Regions from separate parts of the Paenibacillus sp. OAE614 genome, predicted to be linked through region 1. Evidence: a T-box and tRNA genes for the amino acid it is inferred to sense, from the RefSeq annotation. Region 1 holds a T-box; the other regions hold tRNA genes.

Region 1 (4,424 bases):
TACCCGGAAGGCACCGCCTGCGCGGAAGTACTCATATCGGGAGAAACCGGCGGCAAGAGCGCAAAAATGGTGCTGTACGGATTTATCGCCGGCGGGCTGGTGAAAGCGCTGGGTGATGGCTTCAAGTGGTTCAAGACCGAGATCGAAACCGGCATTTACCGGTTTAAAAACGCGGTCATCGGCATGGATACATACCCTGCGCTGCTCGGCGTAGGCTACATTATTGGCCCGGCGATTTCGGGGCAGATGCTTGCCGGCGGGATCATGGCCTGGCTCGTGATGATTCCGATGATCGGCTTTTTCGGCGGAGGCGCACAGGCTGTGCTGTCACCGGCCGAAGCGCCGATCCCGCAGCTGGACGCCTGGGGCATCTGGGAAGGCTACATCCGCTACATTGGCGCGGGCGCAGTGGCGGCAGGTGGATTGATCACGCTGGTCAAAACCCTGCCCATGCTGTTCAGTTCGCTGGCGGCGACTTTGTCCGGCTTGAGCAAACGAGACGAGCAGAAGGTGACGCTGGACCGGACCCAGTTTGATATTCCCGGCTTTTGGGTGACGATCATGATTGCGCTTCTTGTCATTATCATCGCGTTTGCCCCGCTGACCGACGTGGGGATCATTGGCGCGATCGCCATCGCCATTTTCGGCTTTTTGTTCGTAACGGTCGCTTCCCGGATTGTTGGCCTGGTGGGGAGCTCCTCTTCACCCGTGTCCGGCATGACGATTGCGACGCTGCTCATCGTAACGTTTATTTTTAAAATGACCGGGTTATCAGGTATGGGCGGAATGATCGCCGCACTGACGGTTGGAGCGATCGTCTGCGTCGCGTTGGCTGTGGCCGGGGACATTTCCCAGGATTTGAAAACAGGTTACCTGGTGGGCGGGACGCCTTGGAAGCAGCAGGTGGCCATGATGATCGGGGTACTCGTATCCGGTCTGGTGATCGGCTTCATCCTGTCGGTACTGAACGAAAGCTACGGACTCGGATCCGAGCAGCTCCCTGCGCCGAAGGCCGTATTGATGCGGCTGATCGTGGAGGGGATCATGTCGAACAATTTGCCGTGGGAGCTGATTTTTATCGGCGCGGCTTCGGCGGTTGTGTTCGAGTTCTTGGGTCTCAACTCGCTGACCGTAGCGGTCGGCATCTACCTGCCGATTCATGTCAGCACCCCGATCATGGTCGGCGGTATCGTTCGCTGGTTTGTGGAATGGCGATCACGGAAGGACGCCGGATTGCTCAAAGCCAGGGTGGAAACGGGGACGCTGCTGGCTTCGGGCCTGATCGCCGGCGAATCGCTGATCGGGGTGATCATTGCGATCCTGATCTGGCTCGGCGTTCCAATTCCGGGAGACGTTCTGGTCTCCAGCAATGTGCTTCCGCTGATCGTTTTCCTGCTTGTCGTCGTGATGCTGGCCTGGATCTCTCTCCGGCAAAAGAAAGAGTCCGTCGTGACGAAGCGGGAGGTGTAGCAACATGCTGATCTACCGGAAAAAGCGGAAGGACGCCGCGGAAATACCGATCAACTTGCTGGACTTGGTTCCGGTGCTGCATTCGAAGGTGAAGTGGGAGAAGACCGAAGGGATCGTGACGTTGTCCGTGCCGCGGGAGGGATGGCTGGCCCGCCAGTCGGTCAAATGGCTGAAACAGCCGGCGGTCGTCCAAATCCGGCTGGATGCGCTGGGCAGTGAAGTGGCCGCCTGCTGCGACGGTTCCCACTCAGTGGCGGATATCGCAGGCAAGCTCCATGCCCGGTTCGGCGAGCAGGCGGAACCGCTGCTGCCAAGGCTGGCCAAGTTTATCGAGCTGCTGGAAATGAACGATTTGGCGGTATGCCGTCACGGTGATTCCTGCCAACGGGCACAGGATGCATAAGAGGTAACATAAAAGGCAATCCTGCAGCAGGAAATTGGGGTGTTGCATTCTTTGCTGTCCCCCGTGTATACTATTGGAAAATTGAACGTCATGGAACGGGAGAGTAGTGAAGCGTAAGGGCATCAAGCGAGCCGGGGATGGTGGGAGCCGGCATGCCGCGCCTTCATGAAGCGCACCCGGGAGACGGCCTTTTGAAATAAAACCGCAAGATGGGTGCGGAGTAGAGAGGTCCGGTTAGCCGCCGTTACAGGCTTCAAGGGAAACGGATGCCATGCTGGCGCATGGGCCGTTTACTTAGAGTGGTACCGCGGGAATTCAGCTCTCGTCTCTATTATGGAGACGGGGGCTTTTTTAATTTTTGATAGTCGTTATGATATGGAAAGGATGATTGTAATGTTACAGGAATGGATCGCGTCGGCGCTCGAGCCGCACGTGCCGTGGACGAAGCAGCAAATGGTGGACCTGCTGGAAATCCCGCCGCAGCCGCAGATGGGGGATGTCGCTTTCCCATGCTTTACGCTGGCCAAAACGTTTAAAAAATCGCCTTCGGACATCGCCAAAGAGCTGGCTGCCCAATTTGACGGGCGAAACGGAATACAGGCGGAGGCCGCCGGCCCTTATGTCAACTTCAGACTGGACCGGAAGCGCTACGAGCAGCAAATCATGGACGAGTTGACGGCGACGGATCATAGGCCGAACCTGGGAAAAGGAGAAAAAGTGCTCATCGACATGTCCTCGCCGAACATCGCGAAGCCGATGGGCATCGGGCATCTGCGCTCCACCATGATCGGTGCCGCCCTGTACAACATGTACAAACTGTCGGGGTACGACGTGGCCAGCATCAACCATCTGGGAGACTGGGGCACGCAGTTCGGCAAGCAAATCGCCGCATACAAACGCTGGGGGAACGATGAAGCCATTGCGGCCAATCCGATCAAAGAATCGCTGAAGCTCTACGTTCAGTTTCATGAGGAAGCACCCCATGATGAGACGCTGGAGCCGGAGGCAAGGGACTGGTTCCGGAAGCTGGAATCCGGGGATGAGGAAGCTTACCGGCTCTGGAAATATTTCGTGGACGTCAGCTTGAAGGAGTTTCAGCGGATGTACGACCGCTTGGGCGTCAGCTTCGACTATACGCTCGGGGAAAGCTTTTACAACGACAAGATGGAGGCCGTCGTGGATCAGCTGCGCGACCAGCATCTGCTCGAAGAGAGCGAGGGCGCGCTGGTCGTGCGCCTGGATGAGGAGGGGATGCCGCCTTGCCTGATCATCAAAACGGACGGAACGACCATCTACCCGACGCGTGACCTGGCAACCGCTCTTTACCGGCACGATGTCTTGAAAGGCGACAAGCTGCTGTACGTCGTGGGCGGCGAGCAGAGGCTGCACTTTCAGCAGGTATTTGCCGTGCTGCGCCGCATGGGAGCAGACTGGGTGGATCAATGCGAGCATGTGCCGTTCGGCTTGATGCGCTTTGAAGGAAAGAAAATGTCCACCCGCCGCGGCAAGATCGTCTATCTTGAGGAAGTGCTGGATGAGGCGGTTGCCCGGGCATTGCAAATCATCGAAGAGAAAAACAGCAGCCTCGAACATAAGGAGGCGGTCGCGGAGGCGGTCGGCATCGGGGCGATTATTTTCGGGGACTTGAAAAACAACCGCCAGAACGAAGTGGATTTTTCACTGGAGGAAGCGCTGAATTTCGACGGGGAGACAGGGCCGTATCTTCAGTACACGTATGCGCGTACCCAAAGCGTGCTGTCCAAAGGACGCGCGGCCGGGGGACCGGAGAGTGGAACGGCCGGGCCTGACCAAGCGGTAAACGGCCAGCTCGGAGATTCCGGATGGGAGCTGCTGAAGCTGCTGACCCGCTTCCCGGACCAGCTGAAGCGCGGAATCCAGAACAACGAGCCGTCGGTGATGGCGCGGTATGCGCTGGATGTGGCTCAAGCGTTCAACCATTTTTACAACAAGGAACGGATTGTCACCGAGGACAGCAGCCTGAGGGAAGCGAGACTGAAGCTGACGGAGTTGACGGGCGCTTCATTAGCGAGAACGATGCATCTGCTCGGATTAAAAACGCCGCAGCGGATGTGACGCCATTTGTTGAACGGGGAGGAGAGTTGGTTGGCTGTACAGGAGCAAGGAAGCGGCCGGCGGAACACGCCGGCGGAGATCATCCTCCGGCCTTAACGCACTGCTGATTTCGGGTTGTGATTGGACCGTAAGCACGGTAACATGGAGATAGGTCTGTCCGATCAGGAATTTTTACATAAGAGGTTGAACCTCGGCAGCAGGAGTCAGGAGGAAAAGCATGAAATCAGTCGGTCTACAAGGTATCGAGCAGCAATCGAAGGAACTGTTCGCGTATTTCGGCTTGGCCGTATACTATTCGCAGGCATTGGAGCAGCAGCTGACCAATCTGCTGATGCTGATGAAGCTGTCGAAGGGGGAGGTTCCCTCCGAAGAGGAGCTGACCGAGCTGTACCGCCGCAAGCTCAGCAGTTCCCTGGGCCAGCTCGTCAACGAAATCCGGCATCACTTTCCTTTTACG
Region 2 (4,424 bases), 3.1 Mb from region 1:
GAGATCCACCGTTTTGCGAAGGGAAATTTCTTCGCGCAGGCTTCCCAGCGAACCGTTTGCTGTAAGAATGTTGCGGATCTCGTCAGCCGTGCGCTTGTAAGATTCAGCCATCACTTCCAGCTCTTTGTTGATGTCTTCCTCAGTTACTTCAATGTTCTCTTCTTTGGCGATTTGCTCCAGAACAAGGTTGTTGCGGACGCGTTTTTCGGCATCTTCCTTCATTTGCTCTTGCAGATCAGCCGTCGTTTGGCCAGAGAAGCTGAGGAACATTTCAAGGTTCATGCCCTGATTGCGCAGACGGTTGTCAAAATCACGCATCATGTTTTGAATTTCGCTGTCAATCATTGCTTGTGGAATTTCCACTTCGGCGTTGGCGGCAACTTTGTCTACGACAGCTGCTTCCTTGTTACCTTTGGCTTCTTGTTCCTTACGGTCCAGAAGCTGTTTCTTCAGGTCTTCCTTGTACTCGGCGAGCGTTTCGAATTCACTTACGTCTTTGGCGAATTCGTCGTCCAGTTCAGGAAGCTGTTTGCGCTTGATTTCATGCACTTTCACTTTGAACACGGCTTTCTTGCCGGCCAGTTCTTCTGCATGATATGTCTCAGGGAAAGTCACTTCCACATCTTTGAAGTCGCCAGTCGCCATGCCGACAACCTGCTCTTCAAATCCAGGAATGAACGTGCCGCTTCCCAGTTCCAGAGAATAACGCTCAGCTTGTCCGCCTTCGAAAGGAACGCCGTCAACAGATCCGTCGAAGTCGATCACGGCGACGTCTCCGTTCTCGGCAGCGCCTTCGTCGATAACAGACAGTTCGGCATGACGTTCTTGCAGACGCTTCAGTTCAGCGTCAAGCTCTTCGTCTGAAACCTCAACCTTTTGTACCGGAACTTCCACGCCTTTGTATTCGCCCAAAGTCACTTCAGGCTTAACCGTTACTTTCGCCTTGAATTTGAACACTTCGCCTTTCGCGAATTGGTCAATCTCCACTTCAGGACGGTCTACAGGGAAGATGTCAGTTTGGTCGACAGCTTCTGTGTATACTTCAGGAAGCAAAATGTCGATTGCGTCTTGATACAGAGCTTCGACGCCATAACGGGCTTCGAAGATCGGCCGAGGCACTTTACCTTTACGGAAACCAGGCACGTTAGCCTTTTTTGCTACTTTATTAAAAGCTTTGTCGAGGGCTGCAGCTACGCGGTCTGCTTCCACTTCAACTTCAAGAACGCCAAGGTTCTTCTCTATTTTTTCCCAGGTTGCTTTCATTTTATGCTTTCCCCTCCAAAAATAATTCACATGTACTTAAGTTATCAGCACGCACAGAATAACCATTATAGTATAAACAACATTGCCGTGTTTTTCAAGGGCAAGCCCTTGGCAACTCTTCAGGTAAACGTTTCCGATCGCCTACTCCTGCATGCCGGCCGACACGAACTGCCTGAAGCTTCGATAAGCCTGCTCAAAACGGAAGCGCATCGTGTCCGTGATCCCGTACATCGCCCGGGACTCCTCCTCGTTGCGGCTGCCTGTGAGGCTCTCGGTGACGATCTGATGCAGGGCAGCCGCCCAGATGTCGATCGTCGTGTCGTCCTCGTCAAGGATCGACCGGTAATCCTCCGTCCCGTAGATCGCCATAATAAACTGCGACCACAGCTCCTGGGCAAAATAATACAGCGTCGGCTCCTGCACTTCGGTCTGTGCAGCCACGCGCTCTGTTACCATTGCCACCTGCGGCGGAAACTCCTCCGGCGTTAAAGGCACCGTCTCCATATCGACGCTTACCTGCTCCTGTCCGCGCTTAAACTGCACCGTGCCCTGCATACCGCGCTTGCGCAGCGTTTGAAGCACCCTGAACTGCAGCAGCGGATGAAGGCGAGCCTGCATCAGCCACCCCACCAGCTTGTCGTCGATATCCGAGCCTTCCAGATAGGACAGCTGCTCGAGAGCAAGCATGGTCTGCTCCGATAAAGGCTCTTCCATGGCGGTGTGCAGCAGCTTGTCGGCGTAATGCTGGTCTTCGGCCAGCTTGGCCCGCACGTTCTGCCGTTTCATTTCTTCCTCGTCAGGCTCCTCCTCATGCTCATGAGAGTCCAAGCCTGCACCCTGCCCGCCGCCGTGATTCATATATTGTGGAAAAGCGGCTTCCAGCCATTCCAGAAGCGCCTGCCATTCTTCATAATGCCTCTCATCCTGCCCTTGGCACTGCAGCAGGAAACGCAAAAGCTCCATCGCTTCCCCGTACCGTTCATTTTCCAGCATGACGGTGAGCTGAATCTGATAGAAGTCGAGCGTCTTTGGAAAAAGAATGACGTTGTCCTTCGCTGGGGAAATATGTTCTTTAATATGTATTACCTCCTTTCCCCCGTGCTTGTGCAAATAATTGTTGATTATAGCATACCTCTTTCAACTTGAAAAAAAACATGTGAATGGACGGGGAATCCAATCGTTCTATGAAAAACGTATAGAAACCATTAATAATATAAACGGGGATTGAAACAACTTTTTTCTCATGCCCGGAGACAGATGAGGGGGACTTTGAGAAAGGAAAGAAAAACATGTTGATGTTATCGCAAATATATGTTATGATCTTTCTTGCTTGAATTTTTCATGTCCCAGTAGCTCAGCTGGATAGAGCAACGGCCTTCTAAGCCGTCGGTCGGGGGTTCGAATCCCTCCTGGGACGTAAGAAAGCTCTCCTTATTGGAGAGCTTTTTTTAGTTCCAGGAGGGAATTGAGAACCCCTACAGGGGTTCGTCGGAGCATACACTTCGTTAGCATCCGCTTCGCAGTCCGCCCGTCAGGGCGGTATCCCGAACTGGGACGTGTTTTTGCGTCCATTGGGATGAGAACCCCTCAAGGGGTTCGTCGGAGCATACGCTTCGTTAGCATCCGCTTCGCAGTCCGCCCGTCAGGGCGGTATCCCTCCCAGGAGGGAATTGAGAACCCCTCAAGGGGTTCGTCGAAGCATACGCTTCGTTAGCATCCGCTTCGCAGTCCGCCCGTCAGGGCGGTATCCCTCCCAGGAGGGAATTGAGAACCCCTCAAGGGGTTCGTCGAAGCATACGCTTCGTTAGCGCCCGCTTCGCAGTCCGCCCGTAGGGCGGTATCCCGAGCTGGGATGTGTTTTTGCGTCCATAGGGATGAGAACCCCTCAAGGGGTTCGTCGAAGCATATGCTTCGATAGCACCCGCTTCGCAGTCCGCCCGTCAGGGCGGTATCCCGAGCTGGGACGTAACAAAGCTCTCCTTATTGGAGAGCTTTTTTTAGTTCCAGGAGGGAATTGAGAACCCCTACAGGGGTCCGTTGAAGCATACGTACCGAGAATCTTCTCTTCTGTAACCTTCCCTACCCATTCGCTCAGCTGAACACAAAAAAGAGGACCCCAAGGTTACCCCAAGGTCCTCTCTATCCCATGCTTGTTACAGCTTAACGATTTTGCCTGTGTCCTGCGATTCAAACGCGCCCAGGATGACATTCAGGGAACGCAGACCTTCTTCGCCGGAAATTTGCGGCGGCGTGTTGGTCAGGATCGATTCCACGAACGCGTCGATGACGCCGCTCGGTACTTGCTTTTCATTCGTCGCCATGGCGCCTACCTTGTACGTTTCCACAGTGCCGTTGGTCAGCTCGACGATAACCTCGTCGCCTTCAACGGTTCCGATCTTCATGCAGCCGTTTTCGCACCAGAGCACCGTACCGTTGTCGCCGGAACGGTAGTGCGTCCAGCTCGCCATCAGCGTGCCCACAGCTCCGCTCTTCATGCGCACGATGCAGGTCGCATTGTCGTCCACGTCCGTACCTTCTTTATGTACGGTACCGATAAAGCCGGCGACTTCCACGATTTCGTCGTTCAGCAAATAGCGGATGAAGTCGGATTTGTGCACGCCGAGGTCGCCCATAGCGCCCATGATCGCTTCATCCTTGCGGAAGAACCAGCTGTCGCGTCCGTCGACGCTCCAGCTTTCCGGACCACCGTGGCCGAAAGACGTGCGGAACGTCAGCACTCTGCCGAGCTTGCCGGAATCCAGAATTTCTTTTGCCTTCACGTGCGGAGGCATGAGGCGCTGATTGTGGCCCACCATCAGGAAGACGCCGTTTTTGCGGGCCGCTTCGATCATCTGCTCCCCTTCTTCCTTCGTGGTCGCCATCGGCTTTTCCACCAGGACGTGCAGCCCGGCATTCGCTGCATCGATGCTCATCGAAGCGTGAAGGTAGTTCGGTGTACATACGCTGACTGCGTCAAGCTTCTCGTTCTTCAGCAGTTCCTTGTAGTCGGTGTATGCTTTGGCACCGTATTGTGCCGCCACTTCTTCAGCGCGCTCCTTGAGCGGATCCGCGAAAGCAACCAGCTCCACGTTCGGGTTCGCTGCGTATTCAGGAATATGTCTGCGCTGGGCGATGGCGCCGCAGCCGAAAACCGCTACTCT
Region 3 (4,424 bases), 3.1 Mb from region 1:
GGTCACCTTGCCGTCGCCGACATTCATGTAGGATATTTTTTCCTGCTTGTCGCCCTGGATGAAATAAATCCGGCTGTTATCCGCCGACCAGGTCAAATCTGTCTTGACGGAAGTGTCGGAGCCGAGTTTTTGCGACAGCCCGCTGGCAAGGTTCATCAGGTAGAGCTGGCCGGCGTTATCGGTATAAGCTCCCCACTGCCCGTTCGGGGACACCGCCAATTCCGCAGCATATTCGTCCGTCGAGATCACCGTGCTGCCATAGCTTGCCGGGTCCAGTTTAACGATTTGGGCGGACTCCGCGTCGTCACGGCTGGCAATGATTTGCCCTTGGGCGTTCCAGCGTACCGAAGAATAGCTTCCTTCCGGTCTTTGAACCGTCAATACCTGCTGCGTCTGTCCGCTGCCTGCGATCCATTCCCCGCCCAGTGCTTCCACGAGCGATTGAAGCTCTACGTAGGTTTTGCCATCTTGAAGCAGAGGAGCGTTCGTAAAGGCTGCGGCCTCTCCATTCACCTTATAGGACTTTGCTCCTGCCTGCAGCTGAACGACGCGTGAACCGGTCGCATCCTTTATCGTGACGATTCCTTTGGCGGCGCTTGCGCTTGCCCCGAAAGCCTTGACGATGTCTGACACAGCTACCAGGTAAGCCTGGTTGAGCTGGACCGCATTGACGGAGACGCTCGCGCCGTTCACGCTGAGTTCCACCTTGGCCGCTTTCAGTTTTGGCGACGCCATCTTTGCAGCCTGACCCGCAGCGGATGATTTTGCAGTGGAAGCAGCTTCTGCCGTTCCTCCGGCCAGTACGGAAGTTACAACCGCAGAGGCCATCAGTACCTGAAACATTTTATTTTTCTTCAACATCGGCTCACCCTTCTTCTATTAGCATAAGTGCTATAGACCTATTTTCTACTAGAATTGTAAAAAGCGGTTAGTTGGAATGTTATGGAAATATTAAATATTTTATCGTTGTATTTTGCAAAAATAGCGATTATTCTAGTTAAAAATACAAATGCTACATCTATGTAAAATGAACTAAAGAAATCAGCGCCTAATTGAGCCGCTTTACCAACAATTTCGATAAAAATCTTTAGTTCAATCTAGCTGACCCTATCCGAAAACCAACCAGAGACTTTGAATGAAACGACAGAAATTGCAAAGCTAAGTATTGGAGGCCTGACCATTGTGTATGTAATTGGATTTATTGTGTCGCTTGTTATCGTTTTGGCTTTGATCCCTCCTTTAAGGAAGCTCGCGATCCGGGTTGATTTCGTCGACCGGCCCACCACTCGCAAAATACATAAGGAACCCGTACCGCATCTGGCAAGCATCGCCATCTTTCTCGGCTTCATGGTTCCCTACATCGTTCTCACCGGACACTGGGACAAGGAAATGGCCGGCATTGTGGCCGGCTCGCTGCTCATCCTCGGCATCGGCATGATCGATGACTGGTACAAGACGAAAGGCAAGGATTTTGCCGCTCTGCCCAAAACGCTCGTGCAGGTAGGCGCTGCGGTGATCGTCTATTATTCAGGGATCTCATTTGAAGGGATCACCGTTCCGTTCGCCGGCCATATGGTCGTGTTTCCGGAGTGGCTGCAGTTTATTCTGACGATTCTGTGGATCTTCGGCGTCACGACGGTCATTAATTTTATGGACGGGCTGGACGGGCTGTCCGGAGGCGTGGCCGCAATTTCGGCCTTGACGCTGTTTATCGTTGCTATTGCTAAAGGCCAGTCCCATTCCGCGATCATGGCAGTGCTGCTGGTCGGGGTGACGCTCGGTTATCTGAGATACAACAAGCCGCCCGCCAAAATCTACATGGGGGATGCAGGCGCGACGTTTATCGGGTTCATGCTCGGCATCATCGCACTGGACGGAGCCTTTAAACAGGTGACCGTCATTTCCATTCTCGTGCCCGTGCTGGCGCTTGGCGTGCCGATCTTCGATAACATTTACGTTGTAATCAAAAGGTATCGCGACGGCAAGCCGGTGTACAAGGCCGACCGAAGCCAGCTCCATTATCGGCTGCTGTCCTGGGGGCTGAGCCCGAAGCAGGCGGTCGTGTTCATCTATTTGCTCAGTGCCTGCCTGTCATTGTCCTCGATCATCCTGATGTTGATCAGTTAGCGTGGACCTTCGGCTAGGCGTGGTTAACAAGGAAGTAAGCAGGAATCGTTCGATGGGAGCGATGGAGACTAAATGACAAAGGGGCTGCCCACCGTCGTGCATGACACGACAGCATGGGACAGCCCCTTTTATTATGGCTAACCGGCAACGCCTAATTAGATCGAATTAAGCTTGAGAAGCGGATTGAAGGGCACGAATGGACAAATCCAGCTCCACCATGCCGCCCGGAAGGTCGCGCGATCCGGCAATCACCCAATTTACGGCCAGTGCTTTTTGCAATGCAGCCAGCTGCTCCAAGGTGAGCCGGAGCCCGTGAATCACGCCCTCGCCAACCTCAAAGTCCTTTTCCTCATCCAGGCCAAAACGCTGCACCAGCCAGTTTTTCAGCCCGTTCCGCGTGTTAAACGTCATGCGGTAGCCTTCCGTTGCCGCCTGGGCCAGCGGCTCCCCGTGTTCCTCCGAGTAGCCGAACAGGTTGGCATATCGCTCGCCTTCGAGCCCAGCCTGGATAAACGGCTCAGCGTCCTTTTTTTGGACAGCCTCAGCGATGGCGGCCGCAGACAGTCCGGCCCGCTTCGCCTGCTCGATCAGAATTGCGGTCCACTGTGATACTTTAATATCCTGATTCATCCGGTCTCTCTCCCTTCTCGCACCACTTGCTTATATCTAAAGAAAAAGCCCTCGAGTGAGGGCTTTCCTTGTACGTCCCAGGAGGGATTCGAACCCCCGACCGACGGCTTAGAAGGCCGTTGCTCTATCCAGCTGAGCTACTGGGACTTGTTATGTAATAAAAAAAGCGAATGCGTTATTTATTATACCGCATTTAGCCAATTTTTCAAGAGGAAAATGAGAAAGCCGATTGGCGGGAAATACTATGGGTAATAACTTAACAAAATAAGTTGTAAAGGAGCATTTCCATGCGACAGTTGTTATCTTCACTTTCCTACTTCAGCATATTTTTCGCCCCGTTTATCCTGCCGGTGATCGTATGGATCGCCGTCCGGGACGAATATGTCGCCAGGCATGCCAAGCGAGCGCTGCTCTCGCATCTGCTGCCATTCATTGCGGCCGTACCGCTGCTGTTTTTTACTTTGGCAGCCCACCATGCCGGCTCGATCCTGGGATATATCCTGCTGTTCTGCGTTATTTACTTCGGCACGTTCGTCTACAACATCGTGAAAGGCATTCAGGTGCTTCGCGAATATGCGTAAAGCGCGAACAGCTAAGTAACAGCTGAACAAACCTCCGGGGATATCCCCGGAGGTTTGTTCATGATTCAAGGAGGTTACTGGTTGCCAAAACGTCTTGGGTTATGGGGCACAGCCAAATTTCTCGAATTTCTGCTCGTCACTCCACCAGCAAAAGCGTTTTGTCGGGCGTACTTGCTTCTCTTGCCTTTTTTGTTCGTGAAGTCCGCCATTTAGCTCACCTCCCCTAAACCATAGTATGGGGCGGGAGTCTGCCGGCTATGTTTCTTAAATTATGGCTGCGTTTACTTTGCGAACCTGTTCCGCAGATCCTCCTCTACGTTCCCAAAAGAGATCAGATCGCGCAGGAACAGATCCCGCTCCTCGTCGGCCGTCAGAAAAAAGCTGCCTTCGAACGCTTGCATCGTCACATCGGTATACGCCTGATGCATGCTGTTGTCGTACCAGTCGAGCTCTGTGTCGGCATCATTGCGGATCAGCCGGATCAGATCGTAGCAGCCCGGGGACAGTTCGGCCACATAAGCCAAAAGCGCGGGATCGTCGACCGCCCCTGGCAGCACGCCGATTTCGGCGCAGCGGACCCCGTCCAGCTCCGTCATCCGACGCACCTTGGCATCCTTAATATAATACATGCTTTCCTCCTCTCCCGGTCAGCTTGAATTCAGAAATCAAGTATAACCCAGCATTTTGTTCTCCGTCAGATGCTGGCGCGTTTCTGCCGTGCCGTATTCATATATTTTCCGGTACAGCTTGTTCAGGCTCTCCGTGTACTGCGAATTGACATCATCCTCCGGCGTATCCGGCCATGGAAACGTATAGGCGAGGAAGGAATCTTCGGCATGCTCCTGCATATCCTCCATCATCTGCTGCACTTCCCTGGCCTGCCCCACCGTGCAGTACATCACCAGCTCATAAGGAGCGGCGCCTTGTTCGGCAAGAACGCTTCTGCCGTGTACCGATACATAAAAATGCTGCTTATCCATGTCACATTACTCTCCTTTGTAAAGATCATAGAAATTTATAAGTTTTCAGCGGAGCTGAACCATTCCATGATCGCAAGAAAAACATCCGCTAAATGCGGCCTGCCTG
Region 4 (4,424 bases), 4.8 Mb from region 1:
GCGTGGATCGTTGTCATCAAACCTTGAACGATACCGAACTTGTCGTTCAGCGTTTTGGCCATAGGAGCCAGGCAGTTCGTTGTGCAAGATGCGCCGGAGATTACTGTCTCAGTTCCGTCCAGTGTCTCATGGTTAACGTTGTATACGATCGTCTTCATGTCGCCTGTAGCCGGAGCGGAGATCACAACTTTCTTAGCGCCGCCTTTCAGGTGTTTCTCAGCAGCCTCTTTCGTTGTGAAGAAGCCTGTGCACTCGAGAACGATGTCTACGCCAAGATCGCCCCAAGGAAGTTCTTCAGGGTTACGGTTCGCCAGAACCTTAACTTCTTTGCCGTTCACTTTGAAGAAGCCGTCGTGAACTTCGATGTCTCCGTTGAAAGTGCCTTGCGTTGTATCATATTTGAGCAGATGGGCCAACATCTTAGCGTCAGTAAGGTCGTTGATGGCTACAACTTCGATGCCTTCCACATTTTGAATACGGCGGAAAGCGAGTCGTCCGATACGTCCAAAACCGTTAATGCCTACTTTTACACTCATTGAATAGTCCTCCCAAAAGTTCGTATTTTATTTATTCAAAACAGGTAGATACCTGTCATGACATCAAAAGGAATGTTGTTTACTCGCCGTCGATTTCCCGGCAGATCTCGATTGCGGCCGCTTCGTCAACCACCAGAATGTCCTCGTGGCCGAACTTGAGCACCGCATGGATCGCTTGGGCCTTGCTTCGGCCGCCCGCAATGCCGATGACGGTCTCGGTCCGCATAATGTCCTCCAGCCGCAGCCCCAAAGTCATCATTTTATGAACGACAACGCCTTGTTCATTGAAATAGTAGCCAAAGGATTCGGCTACGGCTCCTTCCGACCGGATCTCCTCCACGGCGGCGGGATCCAGCCTTCTGCGACGGGTCATCTCCATCGCGTCCCCGATGCCGTGCATGATGATGCGGCAGTGCCTGATCGCCTGCACGATCTCCTGGATGTTGCGGTCCTGCACCAGCGACTGATACGCTTCATCGCTCAGGAGGTCCGGCACATGCAGCAGCCGGTACTGCGCGCCGACGCGCTTGGCCATGGTGGATGCGATCGTGTTCGCCTGAAACTCCACACTTTCGCCAAGTCCGCCCCTAGCTGGCACGAACCAGCTGTTCTTCATCGGTACGGCCGCCTGCGGCGTCAACTGCTCCGCCACTTCGGCGAGCGTTGAGCCTCCAGTCACCGCTACGGTGTCCCCTTGGTTCATGACGCCAAGCAGCGCTTTGGCACCCGCGCGTCCCAAGTCACGCTTCGTGAGCGGCGACGATTCGCAATCCCCGGGCACGACCACGACTTTGCGCAAGCCGTACGTCTGGCGGATCTTCTCGCCAAGATCATTGAGGCCGAACAGCACTTTCACCATCGGCTCCATCTGTTCGAGCAGCTTGCTTCCCGCCTCACTGACCCTCATCCCAGAGCTCTCGATCTCAATCAGGCCCTGGGACTTGAGAAGATCCGTCTCGGCCCGCAGCACCCGCTCGGTCATATGCAGGGATGCAGCGAGCGTTCTCCGGCCGATCAGCTCCGACAGCATGATCTGATGAAGAATGGTATATCTGGTCTTGAGAACGTCCACGAGATCAGGCAGAAGCTGCTTTTGTATCTCTAATATATCCCGCATTTCTTTCCACTCCTGCAACTTCGCTTCCCTCTCTCCACTGGCCCTAAAATGTCCCGGGTCAACGTTTTAAGTCCCACCACTATTCTACTCAATAATGGGGCTGGTTGCAAGTAGTCCACTGACTATAATTCACATCAGCCTTTCCTCCTATACAGCATTTTCCTGATCCAAAAAAATTAATAACTTAACCCTTGCATTTTGAGGCAAGCTATCATATAATAACTCTTGCTATTGAATTTTGCGCCCGTGGTCCAATGGATATGACGTAGGCCTCCGAAGCCTGAGATCGAGGTTCAATTCCTCGCGGGCGCGCCATTTTTCTTCAATAGAAGAGAACGCAGAACGGCAACCGTTCTACGTTATGTTTTTAACCAAACGTACCACAGCCAATCAGATGGCTATTTTTTTTACCTTGAGTTTGACTTTCTTTGACTTTTTGTTTGAAATTGTTTATCATGTGGTTAATACGGTAACAGTATGTATAGAATGACCTATTTTGAGCCAATTAAGGGAGGTTTTCCACGTGAGTTATATTCCTATGGTCGTCGAACAAAGCAACCGCGGTGAACGGGCTTACGACATCTATTCCCGTTTGCTGAAAGACCGCATCATTTTCCTGGGCACCGAAGTCAATGACGTGGTCGCCAATTCTATCATCGCCCAGCTGCTGTTCCTCGCAGCCGAAGATCCGGAGAAAGACATCCATTTGTACATTAACAGCCCCGGCGGATCCATTACGGCCGGTATGGCGATTTTCGATACAATGCAGTTCATCAAACCGGACGTATCTACAATCTGCGTAGGCTTGGCCGCTTCCATGGGCGCGTTCCTGCTGAACGCCGGCGCCAAGGGCAAACGCTTCGGCCTGCCGAACAGTGAGATCATGATCCACCAGCCGCTCGGGGGTGCGCAAGGCCAGGCTACGGATATCGAAATCCGCGCCCGCCGCATTCTGAAAATGCGCGACACCTTGAACCGCATCCTGTCCGAACGTACCGGACAGCCGCTGGAGCGCATCGAGAAAGACACCGACCGTGACTACTTCATGAGCGCAGCTGAAGCGCAGGAATACGGACTGATCGATAAAGTTCTGGAAAGCACTCCAATCCAAGGCGTGTAAATATTCGCGGCTTTGGAACCGAAGAAAAACAGGGAATCTCCCCGAATCGATCCGCTTACGGATCGCCGGGAGGCTCCCTGTTTTTTTGTTTATCAAGGCCCCGCGCAGGAGCGGACGCGCTATTAGAACATGATTCTCATAGGCTTGACCACATCAATATATTGATGTATTATTCTTAATACATGCCAAATATCATCTACATATTGATTTCCATCGGCATAGTATATATAACATATTTTCCCTCTATCCCAGTCTATTCGGTGTAGTTCTAGGATTAAGGGATTTCATTTTCAGCGAAGCTGAACCATTCTGTGATCACAAGAATAACGACCACGATATGTGGTGTGGTTATCTACAATGACGTCAATAGACGTTTTTTTTGCGCCCGTGACCACGGCAGAGAACATTATTCAGGAGTGAAGGATCATGCTGATCGTCTATGATTCCAAGACCGGCAATGTCAGACGCTTTATCAACAAGCTGAACATGAGAGCCATTCCGATCGAAGAGCAGGAGCAGGTGAATGAGCCTTACGTGCTCGTAACGTATACAACGGGTTTTGGGCAGGTGCCCGAGAAAGTGTCCAACTTCCTGTCGAAGAACAACCGCATGCTTCGCGGCGTGTCGGCAAGCGGCAACCGGAACTGGGGGCCTCGTTTTGCCAAGAGCGCGGATACGATATCAGAGATGTACCATGTGCCGGTCATCACCAAGTTCGAACTATCGGGAACGATGCGGGATACGGAGATTTTCAAAGAGAGGGTGCGGAGCATTGAAGCATATTGAACTCAACAACGAAATTATGCAGCGCGGATCGGACGGTTACTTTCTATTGGAAAAAGACCGGGAGGCGGTTGCCGCCTTTATGGGGGAAGTGGAGCGCGATACGATGAAGTTCGGCTCCCTGCGCGAGAAGCTGGATTACCTGATCAGCAACGACTACTATGAGAACGTGTTTGAGCATTACACCTACGACGAAGTCGAGTCCGTGTTCAACCTGACGGCGAGCAGCGACTTCCAATTCCAGTCCTACATGGCGATCTCGAAGTTCTACAAGGACTATGCGATGAGAACCAACGACAAGAAGCAGTACCTGGAGCAGTACCCGGACCGCGTCGCCATCGTGGCGCTGTACTTGGGCGAAGGAAATATCGGTAAAGCGCTCCGCATCGCCGAAGCGATGATTGAGCAGCGGCTGCAGCCTGCGACCCCGACCTTCCTCAATGCCGGCAAAAGCCGCCGCGGCGAGCTGGTCTCCTGCTTCCTGCTGGAAATGGACGATTCGCTCAATTCGATCAACTACGTGCTCGGCACCTGCATGCAGCTGTCCAAAATCGGCGGCGGCGTCGCCGTCAATTTGTCCAAGCTGCGTGGGCGCGGCGAACCGATCAAAGGCGTGGCCGGAGCGGCCAAAGGCATCATGCCGGTGCTGAAGCTGATGGAGGACGCGTTCTCCTATGCCGACCAAATGGGCCAGCGCAAAGGCTCGGGTGCTGGATACTATAACATTTTCGGCTGGGATGTTATCGAGTTCCTTGATTCGAAGAAAATCAACGCCGACGAGAAGCTGCGCATCAAGACGCTGTCGATCGGTCTGATTGTCCCGAACAAATTTTACGAGCTCGCCGCCCAGAACAAGCCGCTTGTGGTC

Evidence for each region. The T-box of region 1 lies ahead of argS (arginine--tRNA ligase). A T-box ahead of a tRNA ligase gene usually reads a tRNA of that ligase, here a tRNA-Arg.
Region 2: it has a tRNA-Arg gene. The T-box ahead of argS (arginine--tRNA ligase) is inferred to sense a tRNA for this amino acid. The anticodon was not compared.
Region 3: it has a tRNA-Arg gene. The T-box ahead of argS (arginine--tRNA ligase) is inferred to sense a tRNA for this amino acid. The anticodon was not compared.
Region 4: it has a tRNA-Arg gene. The T-box ahead of argS (arginine--tRNA ligase) is inferred to sense a tRNA for this amino acid. The anticodon was not compared.

What each region holds. Positions count from the first base shown of each region.
Region 1 covers NZ_JBEPOD010000001.1:1,944,469-1,948,892, forward strand. The annotation lists gene ABIE48_RS09345 (OPT family oligopeptide transporter) at 1-1,470, shown strand, start outside; gene ABIE48_RS09350 (PqqD family protein) at 1,475-1,873, shown strand; T-box leader at 1,956-2,206, shown strand; gene argS (arginine--tRNA ligase) at 2,267-3,967, shown strand; gene ABIE48_RS09360 (hypothetical protein) at 4,185-4,424, shown strand, end outside.
Region 2 covers NZ_JBEPOD010000001.1:5,014,789-5,019,212, forward strand. The annotation lists gene tig (trigger factor) at 1-1,263, opposite strand, end outside; gene ABIE48_RS23175 (hypothetical protein) at 1,405-2,256, opposite strand; tRNA gene ABIE48_RS23180 (tRNA-Arg) at 2,607-2,680, shown strand; gene ABIE48_RS23185 (Gfo/Idh/MocA family protein) at 3,417-4,424, opposite strand, start outside.
Region 3 covers NZ_JBEPOD010000001.1:5,048,441-5,052,864, forward strand. The annotation lists gene ABIE48_RS23310 (stalk domain-containing protein) at 1-861, opposite strand, end outside; gene ABIE48_RS23315 (MraY family glycosyltransferase) at 1,180-2,127, shown strand; gene ABIE48_RS23320 (hypothetical protein) at 2,293-2,757, opposite strand; tRNA gene ABIE48_RS23325 (tRNA-Arg) at 2,831-2,904, opposite strand; gene ABIE48_RS23330 (magnetosome magnetite crystal formation protein family) at 3,045-3,338, shown strand; gene ABIE48_RS23335 (hypothetical protein) at 3,620-3,967, opposite strand; gene ABIE48_RS23340 (hypothetical protein) at 4,004-4,318, opposite strand.
Region 4 covers NZ_JBEPOD010000001.1:6,707,620-6,712,043, forward strand. The annotation lists gene gap (type I glyceraldehyde-3-phosphate dehydrogenase) at 1-536, opposite strand, end outside; gene ABIE48_RS30690 (sugar-binding transcriptional regulator) at 616-1,653, opposite strand; tRNA gene ABIE48_RS30695 (tRNA-Arg) at 1,894-1,968, shown strand; gene clpP (ATP-dependent Clp endopeptidase proteolytic subunit ClpP) at 2,177-2,773, shown strand; gene nrdI (class Ib ribonucleoside-diphosphate reductase assembly flavoprotein NrdI) at 3,200-3,559, shown strand; gene nrdE (class 1b ribonucleoside-diphosphate reductase subunit alpha) at 3,546-4,424, shown strand, end outside.